DNA from 2 places in the Photobacterium sagamiensis genome. Region 1 is predicted to be linked to the other one. Evidence: riboswitches for the same ligand, from Rfam matches in the RefSeq annotation. Region 1 holds a riboswitch; the other holds the start of a gene.
What was found. Region 1 has a riboswitch for thiamine pyrophosphate ahead of thiB (thiamine ABC transporter substrate binding subunit). Riboswitches for the same ligand answer to the same signal wherever they lie in the genome.
Positions count from the first base shown of each region.

Region 2: linked by a shared signal. The riboswitch ahead of thiD (bifunctional hydroxymethylpyrimidine kinase/phosphomethylpyrimidine kinase) and the one ahead of thiB (thiamine ABC transporter substrate binding subunit) in region 1 are both predicted to bind thiamine pyrophosphate.

Region 1 covers NZ_JAKJSP010000018.1:112,664-116,826, forward strand. Annotated here, with positions in the region: gene leuC (3-isopropylmalate dehydratase large subunit) at 1-197, shown strand, start outside; gene leuD (3-isopropylmalate dehydratase small subunit) at 215-817, shown strand; gene L4D76_RS08485 (DUF547 domain-containing protein) at 962-1,744, shown strand; TPP riboswitch at 1,919-2,033, shown strand; gene thiB (thiamine ABC transporter substrate binding subunit) at 2,132-3,121, shown strand; gene thiP (thiamine/thiamine pyrophosphate ABC transporter permease ThiP) at 3,206-4,163, shown strand, end outside.
Region 2 covers NZ_JAKJSP010000055.1:16,385-20,547, forward strand. Annotated here, with positions in the region: gene L4D76_RS22730 (ABC transporter substrate-binding protein) at 1-168, opposite strand, end outside; gene L4D76_RS22735 (ABC transporter permease) at 269-1,090, opposite strand; gene L4D76_RS22740 (ABC transporter ATP-binding protein) at 1,083-1,853, opposite strand; gene thiD (bifunctional hydroxymethylpyrimidine kinase/phosphomethylpyrimidine kinase) at 1,885-2,715, opposite strand; TPP riboswitch at 2,791-2,889, opposite strand; partial or broken gene tnpA (IS200/IS605 family transposase) at 3,211-3,450, shown strand; gene L4D76_RS22755 (hypothetical protein) at 3,781-4,163, opposite strand, start outside.

The DNA.
Region 1 (4,163 bases):
GCTGTTCAATGTGTCTTGCGATGAACAATGACCGCTTAGGGCCAAAAGAGCGCTGCGCGTCAACGAGTAACCGTAACTTCGAAGGTCGCCAGGGTCGTGATGGTCGTACTCACCTAGTGAGTCCAGCAATGGCAGCAGCAGCAGCATGTGCCGGTCACTTTGTTGATATCCGCGACTTAGATACCGCAACGGCTTAATCAGGAAGGAACGAACAATGACAGGTTTTAAACAACACACAGGATTAGTGGTTCCACTTGATACCGCGAATATTGATACTGATGCCATCATTCCTAAGCAGTTTTTGCAAAAAGTGACTCGCACCGGTTTTGGTCAGCATCTTTTTAATGATTGGCGCTTTCTAGACGATGCGGGTCAGCAAGAAAACCCAGACTTCATCATGAATGCCCCCCGCTACCAAGGCGCAAGTATTTTGCTGGCACGTGAAAACTTCGGTTGTGGTTCATCCCGTGAACACGCCCCCTGGGCACTGGCTGATTACGGCATTCAAGTGATGATTGCACCCAGCTTTGCCGATATTTTCTATGGCAACTCAATCAACAACCAAATGGTGCCGGTTCGCCTGACCGATCAGGAAGTTGATGAGCTATTCCAATATGTTGAAGCTAACGAAGGTGCCGAGATCACCGTCGATCTGGAATCGATGTCAGTGACCGCTAACGGAAAATCGTATTCATTCGAAATTGATGAATTCCGTCGCCACTGCTTGCTAAACGGTCTGGATAACATTGGCCTGACCCTGCAGCACGAAGACGAAATTACAGAGTATGAAAGCAAGATCCCCGCTTTTCTTGTCTAACGTAAGCAAATACTAACTCACGCCCAGCCTCAATTGATGCTGGGCGTTTTTATTTACAGCATGGCTTCTTTTTACTTGAAAGAAAACCTATCAATACAAGGTCATATCATCTAGCCTCTTCCTTAAAAACCGCAAGGAGTTATGATGCGTATCATATTCGCGCTTTTATTACTGCTGGTTTCAAGCCCCGGCTGCACCGCCCCAAAAGCCGATCTGTGGCCCTATTGGCAACAAAGCAATGAAGCCAATACCGCGGCCATTGATCATACCCGCTGGCAACGCACTTTGGATAACTACCTGGTTCAACAACCACAACAGACCCTGTTTCGCTACCGCGCAGTTTCCGATAATGATAAGTGGGAGCTTGACCGCTATATCCGCTCCCTCACCGCCATCGATCCACGCCGCTACCGCCAAGATGAGCAGTTTGCCTACTGGGTCAATCTCTATAATGCCCTGACCGTACAGTTGATCCTGAACAACTACCCGCTGAAATCCATTACCAAGCTAGGTGGTTTCTTCACTTTCGGGCCTTGGGATGAAAAGCTGATCACCATCAATGGCAAACCATTGTCACTCAATGATATTGAACACCGAATTCTGCGCCCGATCTGGCAAGATGCTCGCATCCACTACGTGGTCAACTGTGCCAGCCTGGGGTGCCCGGATCTTCAACCACAGGCCTTTACTGCCAGCAATAGTGAAGACTTACTTGAACAAGCCGCCAACCGCTTTGTGAACAACACCAAGGGCGTCAAGCTGACAGGCAATAAAGTCCGCCTTTCCTCTATCTATGATTGGTATGGCGTGGATTTTGGCAATAAAACCGCACTGCAAAGCCACCTGAATCAATACTGGAAAGGCGCTCCAGTACAACTTAACCACATCAGCTATGATTACGACTGGACGCTGAATGAAACAAAATAAGGCTATGCACCGCCATGAAATCCGCAGAGTAGTATTACGCTGGCAACGGACTGCTTAGCGATTATTCCTATTTCAAAAGAGAACCACTCTTCTATCAATCGCTATCCTTGAACTTGACTCCCAGTGGTGTTCTGAATGGTTAGATAATTAATGAAATTGGTATTAGAATAGCTACTGTTCTCATTGGGGAGTCAATGTTGTTTAGGCAACAAAGGCTGAGATTGCTGACGCAGAACCCATTGAACCTGAACCAGGTCATACTGGCGTAGGAATTGAGAAAATAGCCGCTGCTCGTTTCACCAGAGCAAAAGCATAAGGCAACACCTTCTCAACCTTCGCTCACTTGAAATAATTGTCCCGCAGGATGTTGGGCATCAGGAGCGCATCGTGAAAAAACTACTACCAATTCTTTCTCTCTCTTTATTAGCCGCAGGCTCGGCATGGGCCAGTGACAATACCTTAACGGTCTATACCTACAGTTCATTTGCATCAGACTGGGGACCGGGCCCGGCCATCGAAAAAGCCTTTGAAGCCCAATGCGGTTGTAACCTTGAGTTCGTCGCGCTTGATGACGGGGTTTCGATTCTAAACCGTGTTCGCCTGGAAGGCAGCAGCACCAAAGCGGACATCTTGCTGGGATTAGATAACAACCTGATGGCAGAAGCCAAGCAAACAGGCTTACTGGCAACGCATAATGTTGATACCGACGCCGTTAACTTACCCAATGGCTGGAATGATACGACCTTTGTCCCTTACGACTACGGCTATTTTGCCTTTGTCTATGACTCGGAAAAACTGACTAATCCGCCCAAGAGCCTGGCAGAGCTGATCAAACGTGATGATATCAGCGTGATCTATCAGGATCCTCGCACTTCCACACCGGGGCAAGGCCTGATGCTGTGGATGAAGTCGGTCTATGGCGATAAAGCATCGGATGCCTGGCAGCAGCTGGCAAAGAAAACCGTCACGGTCACCAAGGGCTGGTCGGAAGCTTACAACATGTTCCTTAAAGGGGAATCTGACATGGTGCTCTCTTACACCACGTCTCCGGCTTACCACATCATTGCTGACAAAGAGAGCAAATACCAAGCTGCTGACTTCAGCGAAGGTCACTACATGCAGATTGAAGTGGCCGCTAAGCTGAAAAACAGTCCAAACGCCAAACTGGCCGATCAGTTTATGACGTTTATTTTGAGTGATGATTTCCAGTCAGCGATGCCAACAGGTAACTGGATGTATCCTGTCACCAAACAAACATTACCGGCAGGTTTTGAGCAATTAACCCTGCCAGCGAAAGCCTTGCAATTTAGTGCCAAGGAAGTGGCTTCACAACGTCGCGGCTGGATCCGTGAATGGCAAAATGCCCTTACGCAATAGCGCTTACGCAAGAACCCTTACTTAAGCGCTCTGACTAAAGAGCGCTTATAAAAAAAGAATATTCTGAATAATGGTCACTGACTTTTGAATACCCGTTTTCGTGCTTCCCTGCCGGGCGTGATCACCGCCGGGCTGATCGCTACCGTGGTGATCAGTGCCATCACCGCGTTGATCAGTCAGGCGACCGACTTCAACTCGCTGCTAATCTGGCAAGATCCCTACCTGCGCCATGTGGCGGGATTCAGCTTTTATCAGGCTTTGCTCTCGACCCTGCTCAGCGTAGTACCGGCAATTCCGGTTGCCTATGCGCTGTCGCGCCGGCAGTTTTTCGGCCGTAGCTTATTGCTGCGGTTATTTGCGATGACACTGGTGCTACCGGTACTGGTCGCTGTCTTTGGCCTGCTGGCGATTTACGGGAAAAGCGGCCTGCTGGCTGCAATACTAAAGCAGCCACTACCGTTTAATCTTTATGGATTAAACGGCATTTTGCTGGCCCATGTGTTCCTCAATTTACCGTTAGCTACCCGCCTGTTACTGCAAAGTCTGGAAGGGATCCCTTTTGAACAGCACAAACTGGCGGCACACCTGGGTATTACGGGCTGGAGTAAATTCCGCCTAATCGCCTGGCCACGCCTGAGGCAACAGCTGCCGCATGTGATTGGTCTGGTTTTCATGCTCTGCTTTACCAGTTTTGCGGTGATTATGTCACTGGGCGGCGGGCCAAAAGCCACCACCATCGAACTGGCGATTTATCAGGCATTGCGCTATGACTTCGATCTGGCAGCCGGGGCCGTTCTGGCACTGTGGCAAATGCTGATTTGCTGCAGCCTAGTGTTATTCACCCAGCGATTTGCGAAACCACTTTCAACCCTGACGGGTTCGGTGACAGAGCACCAACCCAATTATCTCGATAATCGCCGGGCAAAAATTTGGGACTGGAGCTGGATCAGCCTCGCCCTGTTGCTCGTTCTGCCGCCCTTACTGGCCGTTATCGGTGCCGGGTTCAACAGTAAACTCCCCCAGCAACTGGCCGAGCCCGCAT
Region 2 (4,163 bases), on a different contig from region 1:
TTTGAAAAGACCTTTCTCTTTTGCTATTACAACCGGGCCATGATTAGGATTGACGAACCAGTCGAGCATTAACGTCATATTTTTTGTTGATGCGCTAAAAGCGGGTGCACTAAAGACAGTTGTGGAAAGCGCCAAAGAAATCAGGCTTTTAGCCAGCATTTTTTTCATAGTTAATGTCCTTTTTAATTTTATTAGTATTGAGGTTGTTGCTTATGTTGTTTCTAACTTGCTGTGTAGTTGAAATATTTCGTTAATTTCGCGGTTTAATTTATTGCTTGGATTGCCATGGTATAGCTCGTTTAAGCAGCCAATCGGCAGCAAAGTACAAGCCGATCGAAAAAGTGGCCAGGATCAATAAAGCGGCAAACATTTCATCGATCATCATGCGGGCATTGGCTTGCAACATCAGGTAACCCAAACCTTCACTGGAGCCCACCCATTCACCGACAACGGCACCAATTGGCGCAACAACAACCGCGACACGGATCCCCGATGCCAGAGCTGGTAAAGCCGCAGGTAAGCGCACATGCCATAGCAGTTGCCACTTTGAGGCGCCCATGGTTTTAGCCAGATCCAGATAGCCCGTAGGGGTGTGTCTTAATCCGTCGTAACAGCAGGTAGTCACGGGAAAAAAGATGATTAATGCCGCCATCACGATTTTGGAGGCAATGCCATAACCCAGCCACAGCATCAGAATAGGCGCGATGGCAAAGACAGGGATTGCCTGGCTGGCAATTAAAATAGGCAGCAACCAGCGACGCAGCGGATCAAAGAGCAGCATCTGGAGAGCAAAAAACAGGCCCATAGACAGGCCGAGCAATAATCCCAGCACCACTTCAGAGGCGGTTACCCAGGTATGATTGAGCAGAACGTCATAGCGTTGGATCAGCTTTTCGAGTACAGCCATCGGACCCGGTAAGATAAAACTCGGTAATTCAAATACCATCACTGCCAGTTGCCATAACCCGAGGATCACTGCGCTGCTGATAACCATGCGAGTGAGAGGATGGGAAGACGACTGCGACAGAGTTTGCTTTCGCAACACAGACTGGACATTCAGCTGTGGGTGTGAAGATTGCAAGTCAGCCATAATCTTGCTCCAGTTGCTCGATAATCTGTTGCTGGAATATCGCCAGTTCAGCATCAAATTGGCGTGGGGCAGCTGATGACGGTATCGGGAGTGAACTGACAGCAGCAGGAGAGCCTGTCATCAGCAATATTTGGTGACCCAAGCGCAGCGCTTCTTGAGGATCATGGGTGATCAGCAAAACGGTTTTATCAGCCAACAGCTCAGCCGCCAGGTTCTGCAGTTTATGGCGGGTAACAGCATCGAGGGCCGAGAAGGGTTCGTCCATTAACAGCAGCGGTTTATCCTGCATCAGGGTACGGGCCAAAGCGACACGCTGACGCATTCCGCCAGACAAGCTATCGGGATAAGCACCGGCATAATCGGCTAGGCCAACTTTGCGTAATAGATCGAGTGCGCGAACTTTATCATCAGCACTCGGCTTACCTTTCATTAAACGAACACTGAAACAGACGTTATCTAACACACTCAGCCAGGGCAGCAGTAAATCTTGTTGCGCCATATAGGCCACCTGGCTTGCTGGTGTTTTTCCATTACAGGTTGTGAGCTCTCCTTGCCACTGTGCTTTGTCGTCCAGCAAGCCGGCCAGTAAACGCAACAGAGACGTTTTTCCACAACCACTTTTGCCGAGAATACAGGTCCACTTACCCTTCGGTAAGGTTAAATTCAAATTCACAAACAACGGAGAGTGGCTGTTGTGATAATGGAGCTGTCCGTGAGTTAAGCTCACTTCAATCCCGGATATTGCCGATACTGCTACCGTCATGGTTTTACCGTCATGCTTCGTTATTTTTTAGTTAGGCGTCAGGGGTGAAATGACCGGCGAAGAAATGGTGCACAGGGCCATGACCGGAACCAATTTCCAGCTCATCAGCATGAAGGATCGCGTTTGAAATATAGTTTTTGCCATGGGCTACCGCGTCGAGTAGTGGGTAACCTTGTGCAAGATAAGAAGCGACTGCCGCAGACAAGGTACAACCAGTGCCATGGGTATTTCGGGTGGCAATGCGCTTAGTACTGAATCGGTGCACATCATTAGCCACAATCAGAAGATCGGTGCTATTTTCTTCTTGTTCCAGATGTCCGCCTTTTAGCAGTACAGATTTAGCACCCAGATGGCGCAGTGCCTCAATCATGGCCTCCATGTCACTTTCAGCTGTGGGACGCTCGCAGTTAAGCAGGGCGGCAGCTTCAGGCAGGTTAGGGGTGATCACATCGGCAAGGGGGATCAGTTCATCTTTTAGGGTTGAGATGGCATCTTGCTGTAAGAGTAAATCACCGCTGGTGGCCACCATAACAGGATCGACAACCAGATGTGCAGGCCGATACTGGCGCAGTTTTTTCGCAACAGCGCGAATGATCGTGGTATCACTCAGCATACCGATTTTCACGGCTTTAACGTCTAAATCGCTAAATACCGCATCAAGTTGTTGTTCAACAAATTCTGGGGAAACAGGGAAGATGCCAGATACACCTTGGGTGTTCTGGGCTGTTAGTGCGGTGATCACCGAGCAGGCATAACCGCCAGTAGCAGAAATGGCTTTAATATCGGCTTGGATCCCTGCACCGCCACCGCTGTCAGAACCTGCGATGGTAAGTGTAATTGGTGTTTTTGAAATTGCTGTCATGACTACCCCTAAAAATGCTGCGCAGGGGTAACAGGTGCCGTGGAGACTGTGCCAGGAAAACTTGGCCAGAAAGAGAGGACACTACTGTTAGTTCCCTACGCCAGTGTTAACTGGATCAGGTTCAACGGGTCCCACCGAAGTGGTCTCAGCCTTATGGCTCCCCGACTAACTACTTGTTCAATAAACGGTATAAATTATATTCAAAAGTGGAATGTAAACCGTTTAGGCATATATCCTAACACCTTTTTCTGGCTTGGGACCATTTTTATTATGATGCTCAATAGCTTCAGCATCATTCCTGATTCGTTTGAACTATTTTTAGATTCAGATGGCATCCATCGACCATTATTTATGATTCACTTACTCAAGCCCACTCGATTAAATGGGCAGTAGCAAATCAATGTCATGTCTTCGTTGAGCCTGTAATTAAATCTTGGTAAACCACCGCCTCTGGCGGTGTGCCTCGAAAAGACTCCGCCGTTCAGGCGTGCAGAAATGAGAAAATGGCAGAGCCGAGCTCTCATAACACATTATTGCAACTATCACGTCGTATTTGTGCCTAAATATCGAAAGAAAGCCATTTATGGCTCTATTCGTCGAGATATAGGCAAGATTTTGAGAGAGCGGTGTAGGCAACAAGGCGTGGAGATAGTGGAAGGAAATGCGATGAAAGATCATATTCATATGCTTTTGATGATTCCACCGAAATACAGCGTTGCAAACACAATTGGCTTTTATCATACCACCGGCTTTGCCGGTGGTTCATGATTAACAGAGTCTTTTATAATAAAAGCGCCACTCTGGAGTAAGTAGAATGGCGCTATGCAATGTATCTTTATGACTGATTATCTATGTACTTGTCGTTGGTCAATAACTCAACAACGATATTTACATTATCGCTCACTTGTTTTGTTACACGGCCAGGGAACGCTTCCTCTAGTTTGTCCAACTTGTCATATTCTGTATGCCAAATTTTACCCCACTTGGTTTCCGTTGCTCGGTCATGCATGACTATTCAACCCGAGGTAGACAAAAGGCCCGCCAATTAATGACGAGCCCGACAGTTTAAAGTTTGCCCTCAAGCTCTAATTGCAGGGCATTAAGAACGATAAATTCTTCCTCTGTACAACAACGAGCTATTGGAACCCATTGATCCCCCGTCTCGTCTGTTGCCCGAAACTCAGCTCGAAGCTCATACTTTCTATATGTTAAAAACACAAAAGGCAGGCAGATGAAAAAAATCACGAAGCCGGCCGGGGGGACAAAAGCCCAGGTAGCTGCTGAGAGCACCAAAGCCAACGATAAGCTCCTTAACAGATTGTCCTTGAGACTCAATTCTCTTAACTCAATCTTCTTGATTTTTCGTAAGCTATAGCTATCTTTCCTGACTTTCAGATCAAATGAAGTTACCTCAAAATCTTCAGCTACGTACGGCTTGCGAAACCGGA